DNA from 2 places in the Peribacillus sp. JNUCC41 genome. Region 1 is predicted to be linked to the other one. Evidence: predicted binding sites of a transcription regulator. Region 1 holds the regulator's gene; the other holds the start of a gene.
What was found. Region 1 encodes CtsR, which represses protease genes until heat stress. Its sites were predicted from a motif close to ATGGTCAATAAAGGTCAAACA; they were not measured.
Positions count from the first base shown of each region.

Region 2: the regulator CtsR is predicted to act here: its motif matches at 1,986-2,006, upstream of JNUCC41_RS22210 (ATP-dependent Clp protease ATP-binding subunit).

Region 1 is NZ_CP062163.1:1,914,300-1,920,999, reverse strand. Features, by position in the region: gene clpC (ATP-dependent protease ATP-binding subunit ClpC) at 1-2,399, opposite strand, end outside; gene JNUCC41_RS09515 (protein-arginine kinase McsB) at 2,530-3,606, opposite strand; gene JNUCC41_RS09510 (protein-arginine kinase activator protein McsA) at 3,603-4,154, opposite strand; gene JNUCC41_RS09505 (CtsR family transcriptional regulator) at 4,176-4,637, opposite strand; rRNA gene rrf (5S ribosomal RNA) at 4,980-5,095, opposite strand; rRNA gene JNUCC41_RS09495 (23S ribosomal RNA) at 5,160-6,700, opposite strand, start outside.
Region 2 is NZ_CP062163.1:4,578,329-4,585,028, reverse strand. Features, by position in the region: gene JNUCC41_RS22220 (ATP-binding cassette domain-containing protein) at 1-658, opposite strand, end outside; gene JNUCC41_RS22215 (GntR family transcriptional regulator) at 655-1,023, opposite strand; partial or broken gene JNUCC41_RS26910 (transposase) at 1,272-1,385, opposite strand; gene JNUCC41_RS22210 (ATP-dependent Clp protease ATP-binding subunit) at 2,045-4,174, shown strand; partial or broken gene pulA (type I pullulanase) at 4,548-6,434, shown strand; gene fdhF (formate dehydrogenase subunit alpha) at 6,617-6,700, shown strand, end outside.

The DNA.
Region 1 (6,700 bases):
TCATTATTCACGACATCCATTACGACCGTTTGCCCTTTTTTCACGTTGCCCTTAAGCAACTCTTCGGATAGATAATCTTCTACATGCTTCTGAAGTGCCCTGCGGATTGGCCGTGCCCCATATTCCGGATCAAAACCTTCCGTAGCAATTTTATCTCTAGCCGCATCTGTCAGCTCCAAGTATATCTCCTGTTCTTTCAAACGGGTAGTAAGCTGATTTGACATTAATGTAACGATTTGTTTCAAATGATCCTTCTCTAATGAGTGGAACACGATAGTTTCATCAATACGATTCAGGAATTCCGGACGGAATGCACGTTTGAGTTCTTCCATCACTTTCCCTTTCATATTTTTATAGTCTTGACCAGTATCCTGGATGTTAAAGCCGACATACTTATCAGTTTTCAAGGCAGACGCCCCTACATTCGATGTCATAATCAGAATGGTGTTCCTGAAATCGACAGTACGCCCCTTGGAATCTGTCAGTCTTCCGTCTTCCAATACTTGAAGAAGAATATTGAAAACATCCGGATGCGCCTTTTCTATTTCATCAAGCAGAACGACGGAGTATGGTTTCCTCCGCACTTTTTCCGTTAACTGACCGCCTTCTTCGTATCCAACATATCCTGGAGGGGATCCAACAAGACGTGAAGTCGAATGTTTCTCCATATATTCGGACATATCGATGCGGATCATGGCATCTTCATCACCAAAAATGGATTCAGCTAAAGCACGGGCCAGCTCTGTTTTACCGACCCCTGTAGGCCCCAAGAAAATGAATGAACCAATTGGACGTTTAGGATCCTTCAATCCTGCCCTTGCACGTCTTACTGCTTTAGAAACCGCAATGACAGCCTCTTCCTGCCCAATTACACGATCATGGAGGATTGACTCCATATTAAGCAGTTTGTCTGACTCTGTTTGCGCCAATTTAGTGACTGGAACTCCCGTCCAACTGGATACGACGTGTGCAATGTCATCCACAGTCACTTCACTGTTCTCCTGCCCTTGTTTTTCTTTCCAAGTTTTTTTCGTTTCTTCCAATTGTTCTCTTAAGCGTTGTTCTGTATCGCGAAGTGAAGCAGCTTTTTCAAATTCCTGACTCTGAACGGAAGCATCTTTTTCCTTACGAACATCATCCAGCTTCACTTCAAGTTCTTTTAAGTTAGGTGGCGTTGTGTATGAACGCAGCCTTACCTTGGAACCAGCTTCATCAATCAAGTCAATCGCTTTATCCGGTAAAAAGCGATCGGAAATATAACGGTCGGATAATTTGACTGCGGCATCAATCGCTTCGTCAGTAATCGATACGCGGTGATGTGCCTCATAACGGTCACGCAGCCCCTTGAGAATTTGGATGGATTCCTCAATAGTCGGCTCATCGACTTGGATTGGCTGGAATCGGCGTTCAAGCGCAGCATCCTTTTCAATATACTTCCGGTACTCATCCAAAGTCGTGGCACCGATACATTGTAATTCGCCTCGCGCCAGTGATGGTTTAAGGATATTGGAGGCATCAATGGCACCTTCTGCACCACCTGCACCGATCAATGTATGCAATTCATCGATGAATAGGATGATATTACCCGCCTGACGTATTTCATCCATAACTTTCTTCAACCGGTCCTCAAATTCACCCCGGTATTTAGTACCGGCCACAACAGTACCCATATCAAGTGTCATTACACGTTTATCACGTAAAATTTCAGGTACCTCATTATTGATGATCTGTTGGGCAAGCCCTTCAGCAATGGCTGTTTTACCAACACCAGGTTCACCGATTAATACTGGGTTATTTTTTGTACGACGGCTCAATACCTCGATGACACGCTGTATTTCCTTACTTCTTCCGATAACGGGATCCAAACTTCCTTCCCTGGCAATCGCCGTTAAATCACGGGCAAGGCCATCCAGTGTCGGCGTGCTTGCATTTGAAGCGGCTGAACCTTGATGACCACCAGATTCATTACTTCCCAGAAGCTGCAATACTTGTTGCCGCGCTTTATTTAAACTTACTCCCAGATTATTCAATACGCGGGCAGCTACACCTTCCCCTTCTCGGATAAGACCTAGAAGTACATGCTCTGTCCCGACATATGAGTGACCTAATTTTCTTGCCTCATCCATGGAAAGCTCAATGACTTTCTTGGCTCTTGGGGTATAATGTATCGTTTGAGCCGTATCCTGTCCACGGCCAATTAAATTTTCCACTTCTTTCTGAATCTTATCCGGACCCAATCCAAGAGCATATAACGCTTTGGCAGCAATACCATCACCTTCTCGGACAAGGCCCAGTAAAATATGTTCCGTGCCAATATTATTATGACCTAAACGGATTGCCTCTTCTTGGGCTAATGCTAATACTTTCTGGGCTCTTTCAGTAAAACGACCAAACATCATAGGGAATTCCTCCTTAAGAATTTTCGTTTTGAATAAGATTGCTGGCAATTCACTAAGTTATGACAGAAGCTTCTTCTTGCTCCATATCTATTACATGAAATGTGATACTCCCTAAAGAGGTCAATGACCTCTATGAGGAGGAAGATTCCGTAAAATTCAAGCGTTCCCGAATGAGTGCTGCTCTACGGATATCCCTTTCATGGGGTCTTAAAGGGCCACCTGCGTACTTTTGTAAAAATCCCGGCTGCGTCAAAATCATCAGCTCATTTAGAATGCTTTTAGAAATATTCTTTATATACCCAAGATCTATCCCTAATCTAACATCGGAGATACAGGTAGCTGCTTCCTTGGTCTCGATGATGCGGGCATTGGACAAAATCCCATATGAACGGAAAATTCTATCTTCTAATTGTATGTGGGAAGTCCTCGCTAATGCATCCCTCGCTGACCGTTCCTGGGCTATGATTTGTTGCACTACACTTGTTAGATCTTCAACGATATCCCTTTCCGACTTTCCAAGAGTAATTTGATTGGAGATTTGAAAAATATTCCCCAAGGCTTGACTGCCCTCTCCATAAATCCCTCGAACCACCAACCCCAATTGGTTGATAGCCGGTATGATATTATTCATCTGCTGTGTAAGGACAAGGCCTGGCAGATGCATCATGACTGAAGCCCTTAACCCTGTTCCCACATTAGTCGGACAACTTGTTAGGTATCCTCTTTCCTCATCATATGCATAGTCTATGGATTCTTCAATCCAATCGTCAAGAACATTTGCAATCTTTAATGTTTCCTTTAGCTGCAGCCCCGACATTAAACATTGAATACGGAGATGATCCTCTTCGTTTATCATGATACTTATTTCTTCATTTTCCGAAAGGAGACATGCGCTTTTCGCTGAATCTTCAACTAAATGGGGACTTATTAAATGCTTTTCAACGAGAACGCGCTTTTCAAGTGGCTGTAATTGGTCGATTTCTAAAAGTTCCAGTTTTCCAATCTCCGGGGTTACTTCTTCTTCGATCCTTTTTTTGACCAATTCAATGATTTTTTTAGCTTCTTCGTTAGAAAAGGAGGTTGGGAAGGTAAAGTCTTTAAAATTCCTGGCCAGCCGAATCCGCGAACTCAATACAATATCGATTTCCGGCCCTTCGGCACTCATCCAGGAACTCAGGGCGTTTTCTACAAACTTTTCCAAGCTCATAATTCCTCGCCTCCCTCTTGCGCTTCATACCTTTTTTCAAGGGAACGAACCTTATCTCTTACCTCTGCCGCTTTCTCAAACTCCTCTTGATCAATGTGGACCTTTAAAACTTCTTTTAAATCCAAAATTTGCTTTCGAAGATATATGCTGCCACCAATCCTTTTTGGAATTTTCCCTATATGTGCTGTATTGCCGCTGTGAACCCTCTTTAAAATGGGATTTAACTGTTCATTGAACGTTTTATAACATTCGGCACAGCCAAACTTACCAATATGGACAAACTCTTTATAAGATCGATGACAATGCGGGCAACGCCTCTCTTCCGTTTTGGGAAATGCATTTGCCTTTGTCTGTTGAATATTCGACTCCATATTCAACAATCCTGCTAATAAATTATTTATTGAAAAACCAGGTCCACCTGCATCCATAAACATTTCACCTTTTTCTTGGGCACATTTCTCACAAATCATGACTTCTGTCTTTTTTCCATTGATGATTTTGGTGAAGTGCAGGGTAGCAGGCCTTTGATGACATTCTTGGCAAATCAACGTTCATCACCTCTGCCAGTTTCATTTATATTTTAAAGTCGTAAGCATCGCAGTTAAAATTCTTGCCCTAAGCTCATCGCGGTCAGGTAGGTCGATATAAATCACCGATCTATCTATGACACTCATCATTATCTTTGCTTCTCTTTCATTAATGACGTCTTCATTCATCAGCCTTGAAATTACTCCTTCAGCCATCGATTGGGTTACCCTTGAACCAATAAGCGATAATAATTGGTTGATAAGTTGCACGGAATCCTGTGATTCGACTTTCATGATGCGTATATAACCGCCGCCACCACGCTTACTCTCCACAACATAACCTCTCTCGATGGTAAACCTGGTATTGATTACGTAATTGATTTGAGAAGGAACACACTGAAATTTATCTGCTATTTCACTTCTTTTAATCTCTAAGATATCTTTTTGACTTATTTCAAGTACTTGCTTCAAATAAGTTTCGATAACATCAGATATGTTTCTCACTCAGCCTCCTCCATTCTGACTTTGACTATATTTGACTATTATTATACAAGGAATAATGCATTTTGCAACTTAAACGCACTTTCTTTTTCTGTATTATCCATTTTCTCCAAATTATATGTAGTTACATACCCCATTGAACATTAAAATTGAAATATCTTACATAAATACCCTAAAAAGATAAATACAAAACCTGATATTTTCTTCTCTCTTAAGGTTTCACCACTTTTAAATTAGGCCCAATTCAAATAAGGCCAGCCCTATGCTGGCCCTGAAAATAAAAAACCTTTTTTTTAATCACGAACAACAAAAAAAGACCAGCCGGATGGCTGATCTTTTTAAATGGCTTGGCGGCGTCCTACTCTCACAGGGGGAAACCCCCAACTACCATCGGCGCTGAAGAGCTTAACTGCCGTGTTCGGAATGGGAACGGGTGTGACCTCTTCGCTATCGCCACCAAACATAAAAGGAACGTTGTTCCTTCAAAACTAGATAATAAGAAGGTATTTCATTTTTTAAAAAGCGTTGGTTAAGTCCTCGATCTATTAGTATCAGTCAGCTCCACATGTCGCCACGCTTCCACCTCTGACCTATCAACCTGATCATCTTTCAGGGATCTTACTAGCTTGCGCCATGGGAAATCTCATCTTGAGGGGGGCTTCATGCTTAGATGCTTTCAGCACTTATCCCGTCCGCACGTAGCTACCCAGCTATGCCTTTGGCAAGACAACTGGTACACCAGCGGTGCGTCCATCCCGGTCCTCTCGTACTAAGGACAGCTCCTCTCAAATTTCCTGCGCCCGCGACGGATAGGGACCGAACTGTCTCACGACGTTCTGAACCCAGCTCGCGTACCGCTTTAATGGGCGAACAGCCCAACCCTTGGGACCGACTACAGCCCCAGGATGCGATGAGCCGACATCGAGGTGCCAAACCTCCCCGTCGATGTGGACTCTTGGGGGAGATAAGCCTGTTATCCCCGGGGTAGCTTTTATCCGTTGAGCGATGGCCCTTCCATGCGGAACCACCGGATCACTAAGCCCGACTTTCGTCCCTGCTCGACTTGTAGGTCTCGCAGTCAAGCTCCCTTGTGCCTTTACACTCTACGAATGATTTCCAACCATTCTGAGGGAACCTTTGGGCGCCTCCGTTACTCTTTAGGAGGCGACCGCCCCAGTCAAACTGCCCACCTGACACTGTCTCCCACCCCGATAAGGGGCGCGGGTTAGAATTTCAATACAGCCAGGGTAGTATCCCACCAACGCCTCCACCGAAGCTAGCGCTCCGGCTTCTCAGGCTCCTACCTATCCTGTACAAGCTGTACCAAAATTCAATATCAGGCTGCAGTAAAGCTCCACGGGGTCTTTCCGTCCTGTCGCGGGTAACCTGCATCTTCACAGGTACTATAATTTCACCGAGTCTCTCGTTGAGACAGTGCCCAGATCGTTACACCTTTCGTGCGGGTCGGAACTTACCCGACAAGGAATTTCGCTACCTTAGGACCGTTATAGTTACGGCCGCCGTTTACTGGGGCTTCGGTTCAAAGCTTCGCTTGCGCTAACCTCTCCCCTTAACCTTCCAGCACCGGGCAGGTGTCAGCCCCTATACTTCGCCTTGCGGCTTCGCAGAGACCTGTGTTTTTGCTAAACAGTCGCCTGGGCCTATTCACTGCGGCTTTTCTGGGCTATTCACCCTAAAAAGCACCCCTTCTCCCGAAGTTACGGGGTCATTTTGCCGAGTTCCTTAACGAGAGTTCTCTCGCACACCTTAGGATTCTCTCCTCGCCTACCTGTGTCGGTTTGCGGTACGGGCACCTTACATCTCACTAGAGGCTTTTCTTGGCAGCGTGGAATCAGGAACTTCGGTACTATATTTCCCTCGCCATCACAGCTCCGCCTTAATGGAAACGGGATTTGCCTCGTTTCCGGCCTAACTGCTTGGACGCGCATATCCAACAGCGCGCTTACCCTATCCTTCTGCGTCCCCCCATCGTTCAAACGATGTATAGGTGGTACAGGAATATCAACCTGTTGTCCATCGCCTACGCCTTTCGGCCTCGGCTTAGG
Region 2 (6,700 bases), 2.7 Mb from region 1:
CCCATTCCTTTAAATCAGAGATTGACATTTGGAAATGTTTCTTCCCATCTTTAATGAGTAACACATCTTCCAGTAAATCCTCAATTTCATCCAAGTGATGGCTAGAAAGAATAATTGTACGGGGATAAGCAATATAATCCTTAAGCATTGCTCGATAGAAGTCCTTTCTTACTGCCGCATCCATTCCTGTAGTTGGTTCATCAAAAATTGTTAATGGACAACGGGATGCTAAGCCGATAATCATATTAAAGGTATTTGTTTTTCCTTTCGAAAGCCGGTTGTGATAAGATTTTGGATCAAAAGAAAAATAGTCAAGCAAGCGCTTAGCTAATTTTCTATCCCAATTTGGATAGAAGTTCCCCGCCACTGTTAATATTTCACCAAGTGGTATGGCTGGTGGAAAACTCATTTGGTCGTCTACAAAGATGGAATTTATTGAGACGTTCAGGCTGTTAAATGGTCTTTCAGAAAAAACCTTGACCTGCCCTGACGTTTCTTTGATGAACCCAGCAATAATTTTAAGTAAAGTCGTTTTTCCAACCCCATTTCGCCCAATTAATCCCGTTATTTTATTTTCTTCAATTGAAAAAGAGAGCTCATCTAAAATATTTTTCCTTAAATAAGTTTTCGTTAAATCCGTACATTCAATCACCCTCATTGTTCAGCCTCCTGATTATTTTCCACTTTTATCATTTTGATTAATTCTACTTCACTTATTTGTAACCGATTAGCTTCTAAAACCAACTCACGTACTAATCGCTTCAATGTTTGGTTTTTTCGTTTATAGATGATGATTTCGTTTGCATCAGCGGCGACAAACATACCAAGTCCTCGCTTTTTATACAGGATATTTTCGTCAACCAGAAGATTGAGGCCCTTTGCTGCAGTTGCAGGATTGATCGTATACATTTCAGCTATTTGGTATTGTGAGTAAACCTTTTCGCCACTTTCAAAATGTCCATTTAAAATTTCCGATTCAATCCAATCTGCAATTTGCACATAAATAGGCTTAGTACTATCCATATTTAGAATTGTTTCCACCTCCTCGGACATATAGTGCATTACTGTTGTAATGTAGTATAAAATAATTTGGTACATATTACAATACCTGTTTTTATTTGTATTAAAGAGGAATTACTTCCTTATTAATCTTCTATGGGGGAACACGTTAATTTCTTAGTGAATATTCTTCTAAGCCCGAGACTTCAAACTCTATCCAGTCCCTACGCCCACTAAGGTTTTTAAAGTAGCAGTTTAAGTTTGCGGTAGAGAATCTGTTCAAACAGGTCTGTATCTTTAAAGCGACGCTTGTAATTTTTCTAAAGGCAGAAAAGTGAGGTGCTTTATCATGAAAGCCATAACTTAAGAACCAACGAATAGACCATGTTCATATTTAGCTCTTCAATGTCGGACTCCGTTTTACGGACTAAATGGTTCGCTGGCACATGCTGATCTCACTAAGAATTATGTTTGGAAAGCATCCACATCACCTCAAGCTTAAATATCTATTTAAAAAAAGACTGTTGGCAAAAGGGATTCTATTTAAATTAAAACAAAGTGATTGGAACTGGTGCGCGGGACTCCGCTGGAAAAGCGCGTCACAAGGAGACCCCACAGGCGCAAAGCGAGTGCTCGACGTTCTAATTTTATACCCCTCGAAAAAAGTTGAAGACAAACTCAATTATTTATCCAAGTTTGTCTACAGTTTGCAAAGTCTCTTTCTTGATTTTTTAAAGACTGGATCGGATAGATGATTGCTACTTTCCTGCAAAAAGGATTTTGTTAAGATTAGGATATGTGCTTCCTAAAGTGGGGAATCAATAATGTTTGAATTTGTTAAGGGCATGGAATCTTTTTATTTGACTGAAAATGGATAGTTTAATATGCTTAGCAAACCAAATCGAAGGAATTTCTTTTTTTATTGCAAAAAAATTCCCAGACAAAATTATTGAAAGTCAAAGAAGGTCAAGGTATAATAAAGTCAGAAAGTCAAAGAAGGTCAAAGTTTTATTGTGAATTCATTTTTTAAAAGGAGGAGTACTACATGCTTTGTGAAAAATGTCATGTAAACCAAGCAAATATTCAAGTTCACCTAAATATGAATGGTCAGGAGCATGATGTGAAACTGTGCTCCACTTGTTATAAAGAAGAACGAAACAAACTTGGAGCAGCAATGGGCGGAATGGATACAGGAAAATTCCAATATAATGGATTTCCAAATTCATTCAATCCATTTAATTATAATGATGTACCAAAACCGGATTCAGCTGAACATGGCGAGGATGGAGGATTGCTTGAGGAGTATGGCCGCAATTTGACCGATGCTGCGAAAGCTGGACTTATCGATCCCGTTATCGGAAGAAATGAAGAAATCAAACGTGTCATTGAAGTTCTTAATAGACGCAATAAAAATAATCCCGTTTTAATCGGTGAACCTGGTGTCGGTAAAACAGCCATTGCCGAAGGTCTTGCTTTAGCGATTGTAGAAGGTTCAGTGCCTGTTAAATTACGTAATAAGCTTGTATATATGCTTGATGTAGCGTCCCTTGTTTCGAATACTGGAATTAGAGGGCAATTCGAAGAACGAATGAAGCAATTGATCAGTGAATTGCAGGAAAGAAAAAATGTCATTTTATTCATCGATGAAATTCATCAACTTGTGGGAGCGGGTTCAGCCGAAGGATCAATGGATGCAGGGAATATCTTGAAACCTGCACTTGCACGCGGTGAACTTCAGCTTGTCGGAGCAACAACTTTATCCGAATATAGGAAAATTGAAAAAGATGGTGCCCTTGAAAGACGCTTCCAGCCTGTTCACGTTAATGAGCCGACAACGGCTGAGGCATTGGTCATCTTACATGGTTTAAAAGATAGTTATGAATCTTATCATGGTGTATCATATAGTGAGGAAGCCCTAAAAGCGGCTGTTGAACTCTCGAATCGCTATATTCAAGACCGATTCCTGCCTGATAAGGCAATAGACTTAATGGATGAAGCTGGTTCCAAATTGAACTTGAACATCGAAGACGGCCAGGTAGAAAACATGAAAGAGCGTCTGGCGCAAATTTATAAAGAAAAAGAAATGGCCTTAAAAGAAGAAGCATATGAAAAAGCTGCCCTTCTTCGTGATGAAGAAGAAAAACTGGAAAAGTCCTTGCAGGCTGGGGAAGATGCAATTAAGCCAACCGTTACCGTTGAAGATATTCAAAATATCATCGAACAAAAGACTGGTATACCTGTAGGTAAGCTCCAAGAAGATGAGCAAGATAGAATGGTTCATCTCCAAGAGGAGCTGATGAAAAAAGTAATCGGGCAGCAAGAAGCTGTCAAAAAGGTTTCAAAGGCCGTTCGAAGAAGTCGTGCAGGGTTAAAATCTAAAAATCGTCCTACCGGTTCTTTCCTTTTCGTTGGTCCGACAGGAGTAGGTAAAACCGAATTGGCGAAAACTCTCGCTGAGGAATTGTTCGGGGACAAGGAATCGATGATTCGCCTTGACATGAGTGAATTCATGGAGAAACACAGTGTTTCTAAATTAATCGGTTCTCCTCCTGGATATGTAGGGCATGAGGAAGCTGGACAATTGACGGAAAAAGTTCGCCGCAAACCTTACAGTATCATCCTATTGGATGAAATCGAAAAGGCACATCCGGATGTATTGCATATGTTCCTGCAAATCATGGAAGATGGCCGCTTAACCGACAGTCAAGGGCGGACCGTTACTTTTAAAGATACCGTGATCATCATGACGAGTAACGCTGGGGTCGGTGAGAAACAAAAAGTAATGGGATTCGGTACAAGTTCAGCTGTGGAAGAGGCTTCAATCCTACAATCTTTAGGCAGTTTCTTCAAACCGGAATTCTTGAACCGATTCGATAGCATCATTGAATTCTCGGCATTGAAGAAGGAAGATCTTCTTCAAATCGTTGATATCATGATTCACGAGCTAGAAGAAACCCTTGCTGCAAATGGTTTATCCTTAGATGTAACGAATGAAGCGAAACAAAGGCTGATTGAACTCGGATATCACCCAGCTTTCGGGGCGAGACCGCTCCGCCGTGTACTTCAAGAACAGCTCGAAGACGGCATCACTGACTTTATCTTTGAGCAGCCTGAAGTTAAGAACTTCACTGCAATTGTTGAGGATGCCTCTGTGAAAATTATTAAAACACCATAAAGAGTACTAGAAATGCCTCCAAGACCGTAAAACTGTTATGGAGGCATTTTTTTTATTTTTATAAAATGATAGATAAGGTTCTGCTAAATGACCTATAGCTTTCGATTATTAAATGTAGATTTCTGAATTTTCGACATATTTTGCTGATTGAATGTTTTGATGGGAAACGCCTGTGGAACATAACATGAGGGAAGTTTCGTTTATGATTATAAATATTAATAATTCCTGTTCTAAAATGGGAATTTCAATGGAGGAATGACCTATTAAAGATTCACTTTCTTATTTTGAAGAGGAAAATAAAAATAATCGAAAACCAATGGATAATGAAGCGGAAAATCAGTTGGAATCTCTGCCGATTGCAAATAGTAATCCAGTGAACCCGTCGGAATTGGATGAACTATATTTCTATGAAGGCAAAGATTTAGGAAATTCCTATCTTAAAGATAAAACGGCATTCCGATTATGGGCACCACTTGCATCTGAAGCTAAGCTAGTCACTTATAACCATTGGGATGATACAGATGGAATGGAGATTCAGATGGTTCGTTCGGAGAAGGGGACATGGACCATTGAGCTGAACGGAGATCAGGATGGCTTGATTTATACATATAAAGTGAGAGTGGGAGAAACCTGGAGTGAAGCCGTCGATCCCTATGTTCGTGCAGTTACTGTTAATGGTAATAAAGGAGTCGTGATAGATTTAAATAATACGAATCCTGAAAGGTGGACACGGAATAAACCACCACTCGAAAAAGCTGAGGACATAATCATTTATGAATTGCATACACGGGATCTGTCGATTCATCCTGAAAGCGGAATCCATCATAAAGGTAAATTCTTAGGAGTGATCGAAGCCGGCACCAAAGGCCCTGAAGGAGCGAAAACGGGTCTTGATCATATTAAAGATCTAGGTGTTACCCATGTTCAGTTTATCCCGATATTCGATTTTGCTACAGTCAATGAAATGAAATTGAATGAACCGCAATATAACTGGGGATATGATCCACAGAATTATAATGCTCCCGAGGGTTCTTATTCGACTGATCCGTATCAACCAAAAGTCAGGATCCGGGAGTTAAAGGAAATGATTCAAGGTTTACACGATCATGGTTTACGCGTAATCATGGATGTTGTGTATAATCACGTTTATACAGTGGAGGGATCAAACTTCCATAAACTCGTTCCCACTTACTTTTTTCGCTATAACGCCGACGGTACCTTATCTAATGGAACCGGTGTAGGAAATGACACCGCGTCTGAACGTAAAATGATGCGAAAATTCATCGTTGAATCTGTAACGTATTGGGCGAAGGAATTTAACCTTGATGGTTTTCGTTTCGATTTAATGGGGATTCATGATGTGGAAACGATGAATGAGGTGAAAAAGGCACTGGCAGAAATTGATCCGTCCCTCATTGTTTTGGGAGAAGGCTGGGATATGGATACCCCCCTTGCCCAAGAGCTGAAAGCAAATCAAAAGAATGCTTGTAAAATGCCTGGAATCGCTCACTTTAACGATGCGATCCGTGATGGTTTAAAAGGGTTTGTAATGAATGAACATGATAAAGGATTCGTGAATGGCAAACCAGGAATGGAAGATGTAATAAAAAAGGGCATCGCAGGTGGTTTGAAATATGACGAAGATATAGCAACCTATCAAAGACCAGATCAAGTGATCAATTATGTTGAAGCACATGACAATTATACTTTATGGGATAAGCTTCTCATCACAAATCCAGATGCGACAGAACAGGTACGGAAACAGATGCATAAATTAGCTTCGGCCGTCGTCTTACTGTCACAGGGAATTCCAATGATACATGCTGGACAAGAGTTCATGCGTACGAAGGATGGGGATGAAAATAGCTATCAATCTTCCGATTGGATTAACCGGTTGGATTGGAAAAGGAGAGCGGTGTTAGATCGGGAAGTGGAGTATATGAAAGGACTAATTTCGCTCAGGAAAAATCATGCTGTTTTTAGGTTAAGCACACCCGAGGAAATTGAGGAGCATTTACAATTCATTGATGCTCCGCCAAATGCGGTAGCATTTACTTTAAAACATAATGATTACAAAATTGCAGTGATTCATAATGCAAATTGGGACGGGATAAACATTTCTCTTCCCCACGAAGGTGATTGGTCCGTTTTAGTGGATGGTCAGCGGGCGGGCCTGGAAGAAATAGAAAGGGTTAAAGGGAGTCAGATTACCGTTGCCCCTTTAAGTTCGTTTGTACTGAAAACAAATTCTAACGGATGATAATAAAGTCGAAGTGAGTGAATACTATGTCTCACTTTGACTTTATTTCATTTTCTGATATGAAAATTATTGGTCAAATGAAGTCTTCCATTATTTTCTTTCGCAAGTTTGAGAAAAAATGTGCGGGGGTAGAAAATACGTAATGATGAGTTTTATCGTTTTTTAAGAGGGGAGCGATTATTTTGCCAGAGAAAGTACAGATAAAAATCAATGGTGTCGAGGCCAGCCTGGAAGGTAATCAAACAATTTTACAAATGCTGACGGAT